2 linked regions of the Sporocytophaga myxococcoides DSM 11118 genome follow. The protein of the gene in region 2 interacts with the protein of the main gene of each other region in a pairwise test. Links are inferred from orthologs where the notes say so. Each region holds a gene or a part of one and is shown on either strand. Other genes may lie near its edges.

Region 1 (7,657 bases), 280 kb from region 2 along the record:
ACCTCTTGACCCTTTGATAAGTATAGTAGAATCCTTTAGTTTATTTCCTTCTACAAACTTCTCCAGTTCAGCTTTTTCAGAAAAATATTTTGCTGACTTCAATTCTTCAGAAGCATACTTCATCATCTTTCCGCAAAGGAATACAGAGTCAAATTGAAGGGCCCCTATTAGCTTACCAAGGTTTCTATGCTCCCCTTCACTTTGCTCTCCTAGTTCAAACATATCTCCCAATACCATAACCTTCTTATTGGCAGTAGACATGGCCGCAAAGTTTTCTATAGCTGCCTTCATACTTGAAGGATTAGCATTGTAGGCATCCAATATAAGCGTAAGATCTTCCTTTTTGATTACCTGTGAACGATTGTTTTCAGGATTATAGGAGGCAATAGCCTCATTGGCGGATTCGGCAGGAACCTTGAAATACTTACCTATACAAAGCGCCCCAGCAATGTTAGGGAAGTTATAAGCACCTAAAAGTTGTGTATTTACAACTGTTCCATCCTCCGTTTTGAATCGGATAAAAGGTGAAGCGTCTATAAATGAGCATTCATAAAAATTACCTTTATTTGGATAAGTTACAGGAGCTGAAAACTTTGAAATGCTTTTCAATATCTCATCATTCGTGTTCAGGAATATATTTTTTCCCGAACCCAGCAAATAGTCGTACAACTCTCCTTTCCCCTTCTTAACGCCTTCCTCGCCTCCGAACCCTTCCAAGTGAGCCTTTCCGATATTGGTGATCAAACCAAAATCAGGCTCCGCAATCTTGCAATACCCTTCAATTTCTTTCTGATGATTTGCCCCCATTTCAACAATGCCCAATTCTATGGTTTCATCCATTGCCAGAAGTGTCAGAGGGATTCCTATGTGATTGTTAAGGTTGCCTCTTGTTGCATAGGTTTTATACTTTTTTGCAAGCACTGCATTGACAAGCTCTTTAGTTGTCGTTTTCCCATTCGATCCGGTTATCGCAACGATTGGTATGGCAAGTTGCTTTCTGTGAAAATTTGCCAGCTGCTGCAATGCTGCCAATACATCTTCTACAAGGATAAATCTATCATCCTTTTTGAACTGAGCTTCATCAATTACTGCATATTTTGCACCTTGTTTCAAGGCTTCTTCAGCAAAAGTATTACCATTAAAATTAGGACCTTTCAGGGCAAAAAACATGCAGTCCTTTTCAATCTTTCTTGTATCTGTAGAAACTGAACGTGTTTCTTTATATTTCTGATAAATTTGATTTATTTCCATATCTTCTAACAAACTTAAAGGGCAAGTTAGGCAAAAACGGTATTTAAAATTACTTTGTTTTCAAATTAACCATGAATACAATCATTTTCTTTTCAATTTCTTCTGGTCAGGATTTTCAATATGGAAATACATTACTAACCAGCCTTAAAGAGCAATTTCCCTCTGCAACTTTTTTTGATTTTGACAATTACAGTGATGCTGTTCTTTACGGGTACTTTTCGAAAATTCTGGAAGAAAATAAGAAAGAGAATAAAAATACATTGGTTATCATAGAGGCTTTGGACAATGTCTCTAAGGGAATTATTCCCTTCTGCGAAACATTACTGAGATCAAAAGAATATCTGACTGCAATTTTAATTGGAGAACATGCGATCGTTGAAAAAATGCTGGCTTCTTTAAAATCATTTGCTAAAATTAAGAATCCAAATGTTCAGGACTTAATTGCTTTCATTCAAAGCTCAAGCTCAAATGAATCGGCATCCAGATGAGCAGGGAATTTTTGCCGGAATGCATTTAAATGCTCTGCGCTTAATGTTATTGTTTTAAGCTCTTCACGATCATTAAGCTCTTCAATATATTCACCAACAGGACCAATCACTGCACTATCTCCTGAATACTCCAAATCTTTTCCATCAGTCCCTATCCTGTTTACTCCAGCCACATAAGATATATTTTCGATAGCCCTTGCCCTTAAAAGAGTTTTCCATGCTACATTTCTTGCAGCAGGCCAGTTTGCTACATATATCAGAAGATCATATTCATTTTGACGGTTTCTGCTAAATACTGGAAATCTAAGATCATAACAGACTAAAGGACAAATTTTCCAGCCTTTTATTTCTTTAATGAGTTTTTTAATTCCAGCCGTGTACACCTTGTCTTCACCAGCCATTCTGAAGAGATGCCTTTTGTCATATGCATCAAAACTTCCGTCTGGCTCCATCCAAATCAGACGATTATGAAATTTATCCCCCTCCTTGATTATAACACTTCCAGTAATGACAGCTTTCTTTTGCGCAGCCATCTGCTTCATCCATTTAAAAGCAGTCAGGTTCATGGGTTCGGCAAGTTCAGCCGCATCCATCGAAAAACCTGTAGTAAACATTTCCGGAAGGATAATAAGATCAGATTGCTCTTTCATCTGCCAGAGCTTCTCTTCAAGCATGGCAAGGTTAGCCCCACTATTTTTCCAGAAAAGAGGTGTTTGAACCAGAGTTATCTTCAGATCCTGCATAGCTTTCTCGCGGCGTTTTCAAGGGTTTCATCTTCTTTAGCAAAGCAAAACCTTATAATGCTGTCATCTTTTTTGGTGTGATAAAAAACGGAAATCGGTATGCAGGCAACTCCTGATTCTCTTGTGAGCCTTGCAGCGAAATCAACATCAGACTCATTGGCAATATCTCCGAAATTCATCAATTGAAAATATGTTCCTGAAGATGGTATTCCTTTAAACCTGGACCTACTCATAAGATTCAGAAACAAATCTCTCTTTCTTTGATAAAAATCAGGCAATCCAAGATACTCTTCTTTTTTCTCCAGGAAATCAGCAAGGGCATACTGCATGGGAGTAGGTACACTGAACGTATTGTACTGATGGACTTTTCTGAATTCAGTTGAAAGATGCTCTGGGGCGATACAATATCCCATTCTCCAACCGGTGGTGTGATAAGTCTTACCAAAAGAACTGATCACAAAGCTTCTTTCTCTCAACTCAGGATATTTCAAAAAGCTATGATGCTCAGCTCTGTCAAATATGATATGCTCATATACCTCATCGCTTAGTATAGTGATATCTGTATCTCTGACGAGCTCGGTTAAAGCGTCAATATCTTGTTTTGATATTATTGCCCCCGTAGGATTGTGGGGGGAATTTATTATAATCAGAGAGGTTTTTTCAGTGATCTTTTTTCTTACCAGATCCCAGTCTATTTTATAGTCAGGATATTGCAATTCAATAAATACAGGCTTGCCACCGGAAAGCTGGATGGCAGGGATATAACAATCAAACGCTGGTTCAAAAATGATTACTTCATCACCTGGTTTTACGATCGATGTAATAGCGGTATAACAAGCCTCTGTGGCACCACAGGTAAGAGTGACTTCTTTATCAGGATCAACTGAAGCTCCATACAACTCTTTTGACTTAACAGCTATTTTTTCTCTTAAAACCTGAACACCGGTCATTGGAGCATACTGATTAAAGCCTTTTTTCATATAAAAGGTAACCAAGTCGACCAGGTCGTTTGAACATTTAAAATCCGGAAAACCCTGTGCAAGATTAATAGCATTATAATCTCTGGCCATCTGTGACATAATCGTAAAGATTGTCGTACCGATGTCAGGCAGCTTGGATCCCGTACTTTTTGTAATCATGTTATTTTTTAACTGGAAACTTCATTTTATAGGAAACATCCACAATCCCCTTACTAATATTAGTAAGTTTATTTTTCATGAGTCTCTTTTTAATAGAAGAAAGATGATCAACAAACAGAACACCTTCTATGTGATCATATTCATGTTGGATTATTCTAGCCCTGATGCCCTCGTAAGTTTCTTCACGCTCCACCCAGTTTTCATCAAAATAGCGGATAGTTAACTGAAATGGTCTGAAGACCTCAGACCTGACCCCTGGAATACTCAGGCAGCCCTCATCATATGGCCAATCTTCACCGGTTTCCTCTATAATTTCTGGATTTATAAAAGCTTTTTTGAAATCATCCAACCCTTCTTCCATCGGACTTCCGTCAACTACAAATATTCTTTGATTAAGCCCAATTTGCGGACCAGCCAACCCAACTCCATTAGCGTTGTACATAGTCTCAAACATATCAGCAACTAATTGCTTCAAATCAGTTCCTTTTTCAAAATCAACAGCCCGCTTCTTCAATACCGGGTCACCGTAAGCTACTATAGGGTATATCATAAATTATTAATGCAAAAACAAATATAACCAATCCACCATAGAATTCCCTTGGAAATTCTTTTTAGAAAACAACAATTTATAAAATTTAAAAATTCTCAATTATTGGTTTAATGGTATCCTATCCAAAAAACAAAGCAGGCAGTCGGGAGAAGACTGCCTGCTTTAGCTACTTTTTTACCTGGGGACCTTGCGATTAAAGTAAACTTGAATCTTCAAATTTTGTTTGGAAAATAGCAAGATTCAACCTTCAAATTAAATAATAAATCTGAAGAAATTCAGAATAGTTCCCTTATTTTCCTTTTTTAATAGATATATAGTTCAAAAAAATCGACAGCCGACCTGAACAATCATAAGTTTTTTTTGCATTTTTGAATTATAATAAAGCATATAGAGTTTATAGATAATGCTATCCAAAAAGACAAGGTACGCTATCAAGGCCCTCACCAAACTAGCAAAAGAGTTCCAGAAAGGACCAATTCTTATTAGTGACATTTCCAAAACTGAACGTATTCCTCAGAAATTTCTGGAGGCTATACTTTTAGAGCTCAAAAATGCTGGCATTTTAAATAGCAAAAAAGGAAAAGGTGGTGGCTATTATTTGATAAAAAAGCCAGAAGAAGTAGATCTTGCCAATATTATCCGTTTGTTTGACGGAGCCATTGCACTCCTTCCTTGTGTCAGCATTAAATATTACGAAAGATGTGATGAGTGTGTTGATGAAACTTTATGTGGATTCAGAGATATTATCAGAGAAGTAAGGGATAACACTTTAAAAATTTTAAAAGAAAGTACCTTACAAGACATTATCCAAAGAGAAGACAGTTTAAAAGCTTAAATATTCTTTATTTCTTTAAACTAAGAAGAGGCAGCCTGAATTTCAGACTGCCTTTTTTATTTCTATTTTAATGCAATTGCAATCTATATGGAAGGAAAGCCGCAATTCACATATTACTCTTCCCTATATTTTTATGCATGGTTTAAATTATATGGGTGATATAAAACCTCTTTAAGGTATTTATGATTGACCAAAAACTCTTGAACAGAGAGACAGGTTGCCCTTATCTTAATATGATTTGCTTTGACAAAATCGAGTACATAATTCAGGAGAATCTCTTTCCCTGATTCATCAATTTCGGCATTCGGTATTGTGGTGTAATAAAAATCCCAGAATTTATGCCCCAGCATCCTATAGCTGGTTGAAAACTCTTTTCCATCGTGGGTTAGGACAAATTTATGCTGAATATTATCGTGAAATAATTCCATAGAAGACTGATTTTTTTAGTTCCATTATGTAAGGTCTGAGTGTAGGTCCCTTTGTTTTCTCTCTCCCAAAACATTAAATAAATTTTGTTAGTTCGACGTTTCCCAAATCCTCATGTTGGGGTGTTTTTCAACGAATTTTCAAGTCAGGCAAAAATACAAACACCTCATTAACAACATCATATAAAGTTGGCATATTTTTCTAATATCAGACTGTTATTAATTTATTTATTACCTTAAAACCTATAATTATTATGAAAAAGTTAACTGCCGTTGCTTTCGTTGTTGCATTCTCTGGTGTTGTATTTTTAAGCAAAGCTCAGAATAGTGTAAGTCTTAAAGGACAATCTGGAATTTTAACTGATACAACTAAGAAAGCACAAAAAGCTAAGCCTGTAGCAAGCAATCCAGAAGTAAGTGACTCTACAAAATCTAAAAAATAGTTTTTTAAGTCCCCCTTAATTTTGATTAAATGAAGTCATCCACGGATGACTTTATTTTTTTATTAAAAATTAGTTCTTTTGAATGAATACTTTCCACAAACTTTACCAAACTGTATTCAAACTCCACAGATTGTAGCTTTTTTCCACACATTAAAATTTGATTAGAAATACAAACAACTGAATAATAGCAACATACATTTGTGGCACGTTTTTTCTATAAGTAGTATAGCAAGGCCATTAAAATAAATATAAATGCTGGGATCAAGTGTAGTTGCAGCCTTTTCATTTGGGACGTTAATGAGAAGAATTCAAATGAAAGAGCGCTATAAGGTACAGCAGATTATTTTAAAGTCCCATATTGAACCCAAAGAAGTTAAAGTCAGACCAGAAATGGTGAAGGCTCAAAGATAATTTTTTTAGTCCCCTTTAATTATGATTGAATAAGGCCATCCTAAGCGATGGCTTTATTTTTTATCAGACACAACAGAAGAAAAAATTAAGTAACTTTAAACTTGACTAATCTTCATTTACTATGGATGCCAAAAAATTCAAATCATCCATTCGCACTAAAATTCTTTTAGGATTCGGATCCGCAGTTATAGTAGCGTTAATTGCAGGAATCACCGTATTTCAGTCTTTTAAAGACCTTACATATTCTCTTAACTTTTTATCAAAGCCTGACACTAAGATCATAAAGCTTAATGATATTCTGGCGGACCTTTCCGGTATAGAAAACAATATCAGAGCTTACTCTGTAACAAAAGACAGTACTTATCTTGATCACTATTCCAATTATTGTAAAGAAGTTGAAAATGATCTGGACTCTCTAAAAAACCTCAGTCAAGCTCTAAGTGTAGAAGAGGCGGATCTTAACAACATGACTTTTTTATGGGAAGAGAAAAAGAAGCATCATCAGAAATTAATAAAGCTTTTTGAAAAAAAACCTGAAGCCAGCATACCAGCCAGTCTTCTTCGTAAACTATATGCTAATCCTGACAGTCCTCAATATATAGTTACAAAGAAAATAGTTACTACTAAAATCATTCAGCAGGCGGCACCAACTGAAGATTCAGCAGAAAAGGATCTGGAATTAAAAGAGAATGATGCCGGTAAAAAATCTTTATTGAATTCTGTAAAAAAAATTTTCCGAAGAAAAGTAAAAGAAGATACGCTTCCTGTAATCGCACAAACTCCTACTGTATTTCGAGAAACCAATACTATTATAGATACTATAAAAAATGAAAAGGAGCCTGCGCTTCAAAAAAAAGAGACAGTAGTACAAATAATTTCTCACCTCAAAAATGAAGATTTAAAATCTCAGCAACTACTTGCTCAAAATGAATCAGAAATTATTGAAAATGACAATCTCCTCATAGAAAAAATTCGTGAAATCATCATAAACCTAAAAAACAAAGAGCAGAAAAGGACTGACGCAAATATTACCAAGGCAAAAGGAGTAGTAAAAGAATCTTTGATAAAGATATTTTCATTGGGCATCATAGGAATAGCCTCCATCTTGATTTTCAGCTTAATGATTATGGGTGATGTTAAAAGAAGTAATTTTCACAAGAATCAACTTATGGATGCAAAAACACAGGCAGAAGATCTTGCCCGGACAAAAGAACTTTTCCTTGCAACCATGAGCCATGAAATCAGAACACCTCTGAACTCTATTCTGGGTTTTACAGAACAGCTTTCACAAACTAACTTACTTAACAGACAGAAATATTTTCTGCAAGCAATCAACAATTCCACTTCGCACCTTTTGTTGCTGGTGAATGAT
Region 2 (7,712 bases):
TCTTTCTTCCTGTTTTTCGGATCCTTTTTTCCAATCCTGTTTAGGTTTTGAAAAGGATTTTCCAGACCGCGTATCTTCACTTTTGCCTCTTGGCTTGCCACGAAATGATTTTTCGTCGGAAGATGATCTTTTTTTGCTATCAAAAGCAGAGCCTGATTTCCTCCCTCTTTTTTGATCTCTCTCTCTGTCAGTGTTATCGGAAGGTTTGGCTTTTTGATCTTCGCCAAATTTCTTTCTTACAAATTTATTTTTTTTATTTTCAGCATCACGCGAAGATGATTCTGTTTTAAAATCTCTTCCTCGTCCTGATCCGGAAAAGGAGTTTGACTTTTTGCCATCAGAGGGTTTTCTTCCTTTAAATTCGGAGGATTTTTCAGGTTTACCCGAATCTCCCTGAGAATCAAATTTCCTTCTTGGTTTTCCGGCTGGTACACGACCTGCTGGTGTTTTCTTCGCTCCAAAAGATGATTTCCTGGCAGGGCGAGCTTCGCCCGATGCCCCATCTTTCTTTGGGGTAGAAGATTTTTTTGAAGAAAATTTAGAAGCCTTGTCTCTATCCGAAGCCCCTCTTCCTTTCCTCTGAGGTTGGTCTTTTTTCATAATTCTTTAATGTTAGTATCAAAGTTCATAAAAAAATAATCAGGAAATGATTTCCTGATTAAATTAATATAAATAATTTTTTAGTTAAGTGGGAATCTTATTCCTCTGGTTCTTCAGAGGTTTGACTTTCTGAGGAAAAATCTTCTTCTGTCTGGGAATTGGTCTCAGAAGAAAGGTCTCCGAAAGTATCCTTGGTGTCGTTTTCCTGATTTTGAGTTTCCGTGTTAATATTCTCCTGAGTATTGAACTCCATTTCTTCTAACTCAGCGGCAATAATTTCATGTTCTTTTTCTACTTCGTCGCCAATCTCATTTTCGTCTTTGGAGAAATCTTTTGGCATTGGGAGGTCTTTAAGACTATTTATACCAAAATATTCCATAAACTTTGCAGTAGTGCCATAGAGGATCGGTCTGCCTACTCCATCAGATTTACCTTGAATTTCAACAAGCTCCTTTTCCAGCAACTTTTGAATAGCATAGTCGCAGTTTACACCTCTTATCTGCTCTATCTGATGTTTCGTAATTGGTTGCTTGTAAGCTATAATTGCACAAGTTTCTAGAGCAGAAGTAGATAATCTTTTTTTAGATTTTTGCTTGAGCAAAATACTAATACTGGATTGATATGCAGGTTTTGTAAGAAACTGATATCCTCCTCCCATAGAAAAAACTTTGAATGGGTAATTATCATCTTCATACTTCTGAAGTAGCTTCTCCAAAGAAGCCTGAATATCTTCAATCGGAACCTCAGCCTCAAACATTTCAGATAGGCAGGTTCTTATATCTTCCGGCTTTATAGGATCCGGAGAACAAAAGATTAAACTCTCAATATGATGTTGAAGGAAATCCAAATTAGTCTTTTCTGTTAAGTTTTGCCTCTATCGAATGCTGTGTGTGAGGAACTGCACGAAGACGTTCTTTGGGGATAAGTTTTCCTGAATCGACACAGATACCATAGGTCCCGTTTTTAATTCTGGCCATGGCATTCTCAAGCTGCTGAATAAATTTTTGTTGCCTAGCAGCAAGCTGTGTGAAGCTTTCTTTTTCGGCTGTATCAGCACCATCTTCAAGCAGTTTTAAAGTACCTGCTGTATTGTCGGTTCCGGAATCATTTCTTCTGCTCAGAGTTTCCTTAATGTAATTTAATTCTTTTCTGGCTCTATCCAGCTTGTCAGCTATAAGCTGCTCAAACTCCTTTAGTTCTTCATCGGAGTATCTGAGTTTTTCTTCTGCCATAACGCGGATTTATTTTAAATTAAAAAAACGGGACGAAAAGTTTACCACTTTTTTGTTGAGAAACGGAAATCCCTGATTTTTGGTGCAAATTTAGTATAAAAAATGGTTTTGCTGGGAAAGATCCAACAAATAATTGTTAAAGCTTTTGCATTCAACGAGTTAAAAAAAGATAATTATTTAAAATTTCCCTTAAAAGAAAATTATTTGAAATTGTAATTATGTTTTACCGCTTTTATGCGGGAAATAATTGATTGCCTGTCCATCTCAATATGATGCTTCATACGAAGGTAGCGGTCTATTACATCCACTTCTTTGTTTTTTTCCATACAGGAAGAAATTATGTCATTTACCAGGCATCTCATAGGGCAATATTTAACAATAATACTCTGAACTTCAATATGATAATATAACCGCCTTCTTAAACTTTTGTTTTTCTCCGTTCAGACGAAAAATCTCAAACATGATCATGTAAATTCCAATATCTGCTTTTCGATCATCATCAGCAATGCCATCCCATTGGAAAAAACCTTCGTTCCCCAATAGTTGATTGGAAGCAATCTTTTTTATCTCTCTTCCTTGTCCATCAAAGACTGTGATGGTCGCAATTTCACCAGGATTATCAAGTTGGTAGGTCAATAAAGCAAAGTCATTTTTACCGTCACCATTAGGAGAAAACTTTAAAGGTTGCACTGAAAAAGAATTTTCAATGGTTTCAAATTCAAAATGCTGGCTATTGAGATATCCTGGAGTTGCTCCAATTGCTGATGCTGCTGAATGCCAGTTGGAAATATCTGAAGCCGGATTGGTAAAAGAAATCCTTTCCAGGCTTATACCTTCAGACTCTTTGAGGATCTTGTGATGCATTTTTTCAGTATAACTGAAACTATCAAATAACTCACCAGATGGGCTTAACAAACTAATGTTTCCAGAGTCATCATTCAAAGATGGCATTGAACTCATTTTTATAAAATTTTTGAATTCACCCATGGGATACTGATTTATCAAAGCCTGAGGATCGGAAGTCAATACCAGGTACTGTCTGGGCTGCAGAACTAGTGGGTTTGTTGAAATTAAATTAGTAGTAGAGTTCTTATTTTCTGCATTGGATATTCTCCAGTTTTTTAGATCAATGAAATGGTCTGAATTGCTATAAATTTCAACAAAATCAACTCCGCCAGGAAGTGGATTAAAGAGGATTTCATTGATTAGAAGTTCGCCATTTACAGGTATTTCAGGTAATGCAAATGGGTTTTGATTTTCCTGTATATAGTTTCCATTACAATCTTTTACTCCGCTTATTGATATCTGATATAAGGTACTTCCCTTTATAGCATTTGTGAGGGCAATCAGAATACTTTTATTCCCTTTATAAATAACATTTTCAATCTCGACTTTAGGGGATATAGTTATGTTTTCCTCACTGATTTCTGCAGAAATATCAAGCTTTTCATCTAAGACAATAAGTATATTGAATGTATCCAGTAGTTGTAAGTCTTTAATTTTCGGGCCTTGCAAATCAGGTTTTATTGAATTCACTGAATTTTCATAACCTGGTGTACCACCTTTTGAAGCAATGGATCCATCCCAGTTATCACTCTCTCCACATGGGTTTGAAGGATCTATCATTTCTAAAGCAATCCCTCCTTCAGCATTTAATCTGTTTGTAAACCAGTCCGACGAATAATTGACAGAATGAATAATTTTACCTGAAGGATCTTTGAGAATGAGAGAATCCGATGAATTGTTCAATGAGGGCCAGGGCGTGATGCCGAGGACTTTGCCCAAAGGCTTGAATTCAGCATTTGAAGCGGATGGGCATATAATGAGATATGATTTGGGAAATAGCTCAAATGATGACAATACTGCAGAAACAGAAGGATCAGAAAATCGCCAATTAGCAAGATTGATTGTGTCTTCGGAAGTGTTGTACAATTCGATGTATTCTTCTTCAGGAAGTCCATGGCTGGGAGTGGGGTCGGAATAAATTTCTGTAATCAGTATGGATCCTGGGTTTATTTCAGGTTGGTAATTAAATTCTAAAGATTCTTTCAGGGTTTCTGCCAAGTAAAAATCCTGTATACCATCCAAGACAAGTTTATTTTTCCCTTTCCTCAATGGGACTTCTGAAGTTAGAATCAAAATGGAGTCATTGACATAAGAGAGATCCTTAATATAAGAATCGTTAATAGTTATGGTATGAGTTTTAACCTCCGGGGAAATTCTTTTGTTGAATTGAATAACAATGTTGGCAGCATTAGGAGCTTTTATATCAATTATTGAGAGAGGTGCACTATTAATTGCAAAGTCATCAAAATAAAAGTCTTTATTTCTGGTTGAGCTATGAATACAGACTACCCCAAAATAAGCTCCGGTTTTGTAGGTTGAATCAATATATGTGAGTTCGGGTGAAAAATTGAATCCACCTGATGTGTCAGAAAAGACTTTCCAATTATGCTTAAGATCTCTGGTAACTTTGATTCTTACAGTATTATTGTTTTTACCGACTCTTCCAGGTATACCGCCAGTGAGCTTTACTGAGGCCGATCCATCTTGTCTGTGCAAATCAATTGCGTCTGAGCTTCCACTTGATCCACCGATTTTCAGAAAATATCCTTGTAGTGAATTTATCAGGTCAGGAGAGGAGCTTGTTAAATAAACCCTGGCAAAATTACTGCTACTGGGATTAAATGGCATTTTTACTAAAAACTGCCATTCCACATTGGTGATCAGATTATTCGCAGTAGAAAGGTAGATTTCCTCGCTTTCTGGTTTTCCGGAACTTTGAAGCTGATGATCTGTATTTATGAAAAATAAAGCAGTGTCCCCAGCCCAATTGGGCAATGAGTGGAAATTGCTATCAGAGAAAGAGTCATTAAACTGCGCAAAACTCTGAATATAAGAAAATAAAAAAAGTAAGAAATAGCTGGTTTTCACATGATAAAAATAATAATAAATTGATTAATTTTGTCCCCCGAATAAAAATTCATTAAAAACAATACAAAAATGAAAATTGCAGTAGTAGGCGCTACCGGCTTAGTTGGTGGACAAATTTTAAAAGTGCTGGAGGAGAGAAATCTTCCTGTAACAGAACTATTACCTGTTGCTTCTGAAAAATCTGTTGGAAAAGAAATCATTTTCAAGGGTAAACCATATAAGGTGGTTGATGCAGCCACTGCAATCAGTAAGAAACCTCACTTCGCAATATTTTCCGCAGGTGGAAGTACTTCTTTGGAACTTGCTCCAAAATTTGCTGAAGCTGGTATCATTGTAATTGATAACTCTTCGGCATGGAGAATGGATCCTACAAAGAAACTTGTAGTTCCGGAAATCAATGCAAACACATTGACAAAGGATGACAAGATCATTGCAAATCCAAACTGTTCTACTATTCAGATGGTAGTTGCATTGAATCCTTTGCACAAAAAATATAAAATCAAAAGAATTGTAGTTTCTACTTACCAGTCTGTAACAGGAACAGGTAAGAAAGCAGTTGACCAGTTAATGAACGAAAGAAAAGGAGTTGATGGTCCAATGGCTTATGCATATCCGATTGACCTAAATGTAATACCTCACATTGATGTGTTTACAGAAAATGGATATACAAAAGAGGAGATGAAAATGATCAAAGAAACTAAAAAGATCATGGGAGACGACTCAATAAAAGTAACTGCGACTACAGTAAGGATCCCTGTAATGGGAGGGCATTCTGAGTCAGTGAATGTTGAATTCGAAAATGAATTTGATCTGGAAGAAGTTAAGAAAATTCTTGGAAGTGCTGAAGGCGTTATTTTGGAAGATGATGTTGCAAATCTGAAATACCCAATGCCAATGAATGCTCATAACCGTGATGAAGTATTTGTTGGAAGACTTAGAAGAGATGAAACTCAGCCTAAAACTCTTAACATGTGGATCGTAGCAGACAACCTAAGAAAAGGCGCCGCAACGAATGCTATTCAGATTGCAGAGTACCTGCTTAAAAATAAGGTTGTAGTTGCTTAATGCAATAATTAGGACCACCATTAGAAATAAAAGGGGGCTGACTTAAATATGTCGGTCCCCTTTATCTTTTAAATGGAGTCTAACGTTATGCCTGAACATTTGATTATTGGAAATAACTGCAATGCTGACTTCTGGAAATACTGATTATCAAACTTCATGAATTATTAAAGCGAAAGCTGTAGGAAACTAAAAATTAAAACATTTAGTGTGCTTTAGTAAAGAATTTATGGAGAAAAAAATTACTTTTACCTTTCGTAATTGAAAAAATTGCCTGATGTGGTCTACAGATTATTTCAGGGTTTCCTTTATTTAAAATACTTATAGAATGATGACACTTAGGTCAATGACCGGCTTTGGAATGGTAAAGTCGGATGCTGAAAATCTTGAAATTAAAGTGGAAATTAAATCTTTGAATTCCAAATTTTTGGATTTGGGACTTAGGCTTCCAAAAGAATATCAGGATAAAGAAATGGAAATCCGAAATATGGTGAGCAATACACTTGAAAGGGGAAAGATCAGCATTTCTATGGATGTGCAGACAAAAGTTGACTCCAAGCCAAGAGTTTCCATAAATAAAGAGCTTGTTAAAAAATATTATGAGGATTTAGTAGAAACGGCTGCTTTTGTAGGAACCAAAGAAACTGATCTTTTCAAAATTGCTTTAACAATGCCCAAAGCAGTGAATCAGGATTTGGATAATGAAGATAATTCTAAAGAGTGGGAAGTGATAGCTTCCGTTATTAGCAAAGCCATTGATCAATGTGATAAATTCCGATTGGCAGAGGGAGCTGCATTGGGTGAAAAATTAAAAAGCTATATCATGCGGATTAAAGAATTACTTGAGCGAGTATCAGAATTCGATCCTCAGAGAATTCAGATGATACGCGAAAGGATTAAAGCGCATTTTGTAGAGTTTGGCAATGAACAAATGGACAAAAACAGATTTGAGCAAGAGCTGATTTATTATATTGAGAAACTTGACATCACTGAAGAGAAAGTCAGACTGAACAATCACCTTGATTTTTTCCTGGAAAATATGAAAGTAGATAAGAGCGGGAAGAAACTTGGCTTTATAAGTCAGGAGATAGGCAGGGAAATAAACACAATTGGCTCCAAAGCCAATGATGCAAATATTCAGAAGTTAGTAGTGGAAATGAAGGAAGAGCTGGAGAAAATTAAGGAACAATCCCTTAATATCCTTTAACGTCGATTTACTTTTTACCGTCCCAGAATACCGAGGTGAAAATCAGGATCATTCCTATGTTGGTGTTTAACAGCTTGTTACCCATAGTGTATTTGAAATAGTCGGCGGGGAAAAGTGTAAACCAAGTAGCAGCCACAAGACAGATGAGGGTAAGGCCAAAAAGGTAATTAAATACCCTCATCAGTTTTATATTATTTGTAAAAAGTACGATACAAGCAATCAGGCCAGCATCAATATAAAACATATTTGATACAAGAGATTTGCTTAGCAGATCTGCGTTTAAGGGATAATATTGTACTGCCAGACCAATCAAAACGAAAGTAGGACCCAGAACTTTAAGCAGAAATGCGTTCATTCTTAATTCTATTGCTGTCATTTAAATTTTCTTTACAAAGTTTGTAATTAGACTGAAGACCTCTTTAAATCTTGTAAGAGGTAAAGTTTCCGGTCTGTCCATTACATCATGGTATGCACTTATGCCACCAAGGGTATAAAAGAAGAAAGCTGGTACTCCCTTTTCTGAGAAAAAGAAATGATCGGAGTTTGCTGCCGGACCTCTTCTTTTTATCGCAGGAAGTAGCTTCAGGGTTTCGTTTATTTCCATTAATTTATTGTATTCTTCCGGGTGAAGTGTGGCATTTACCACCGTCATACCGTCATCCCCTGTTCCGAGTAAG

The links. Proteins that work in one complex are often made in the same cells at the same time.
Region 1: the proteins of K350_RS0118645 (region 2) and def interact in binary tests that used the Escherichia coli proteins (3 or more experiments, as listed by UniProt). The link is inferred for Sporocytophaga myxococcoides DSM 11118 from one-to-one orthologs.

Annotation. Positions count from the first base shown.
Region 1 is NZ_KE384560.1:357,474-365,130, reverse strand. What follows is about bases 2,398-5,261. They hold def (peptide deformylase), read right to left. Parts: upstream 4,172-5,261; coding sequence 3,623-4,171; downstream 2,398-3,622. Other genes in these bases: K350_RS0119670 (hypothetical protein), read right to left, coding at 5,138-5,261; K350_RS0119675 (RrF2 family transcriptional regulator), read left to right, coding at 4,575-5,006; K350_RS0119685 (methionine aminotransferase), read right to left, coding at 2,470-3,621; K350_RS0119690 (amidohydrolase), read right to left, coding at 2,398-2,482. Outside these bases: K350_RS0119700 (UDP-N-acetylmuramoyl-tripeptide--D-alanyl-D-alanine ligase), read right to left, coding at 1-1,251; K350_RS0119695 (hypothetical protein), read left to right, coding at 1,323-1,739; more of K350_RS0119690, read right to left, coding at 1,703-2,397; more of K350_RS0119670, read right to left, coding at 5,262-5,434; K350_RS0119665 (hypothetical protein), read left to right, coding at 5,686-5,874; K350_RS32435 (hypothetical protein), read left to right, coding at 6,127-6,285; K350_RS0119655 (ATP-binding protein), read left to right, coding at 6,407-7,657. UniProt on the Escherichia coli protein: Removes the formyl group from the N-terminal Met of newly synthesized proteins. Requires at least a dipeptide for an efficient rate of reaction. N-terminal L-methionine is a prerequisite for activity but the enzyme has broad specificity at other positions.
Region 2 is NZ_KE384560.1:76,283-83,994, forward strand. What follows is about bases 3,915-6,833. They hold K350_RS0118645 (aspartate-semialdehyde dehydrogenase), read left to right. Parts: upstream 3,915-4,835; coding sequence 4,836-5,831; downstream 5,832-6,833. Other genes in these bases: K350_RS0118640 (lamin tail domain-containing protein), read right to left, coding at 3,915-4,766; K350_RS0118650 (YicC/YloC family endoribonuclease), read left to right, coding at 6,157-6,833. Outside these bases: K350_RS29510 (pseudouridine synthase), read right to left, coding at 1-600; SMC-Scp complex subunit ScpB, read right to left, coding at 698-1,447; K350_RS0118630 (TraR/DksA family transcriptional regulator), read right to left, coding at 1,449-1,832; more of K350_RS0118640, read right to left, coding at 2,226-3,914; more of K350_RS0118650, read left to right, coding at 6,834-7,035; K350_RS0118655 (hypothetical protein), read right to left, coding at 7,043-7,411; K350_RS29520 (M28 family metallopeptidase), read right to left, coding at 7,412-7,712.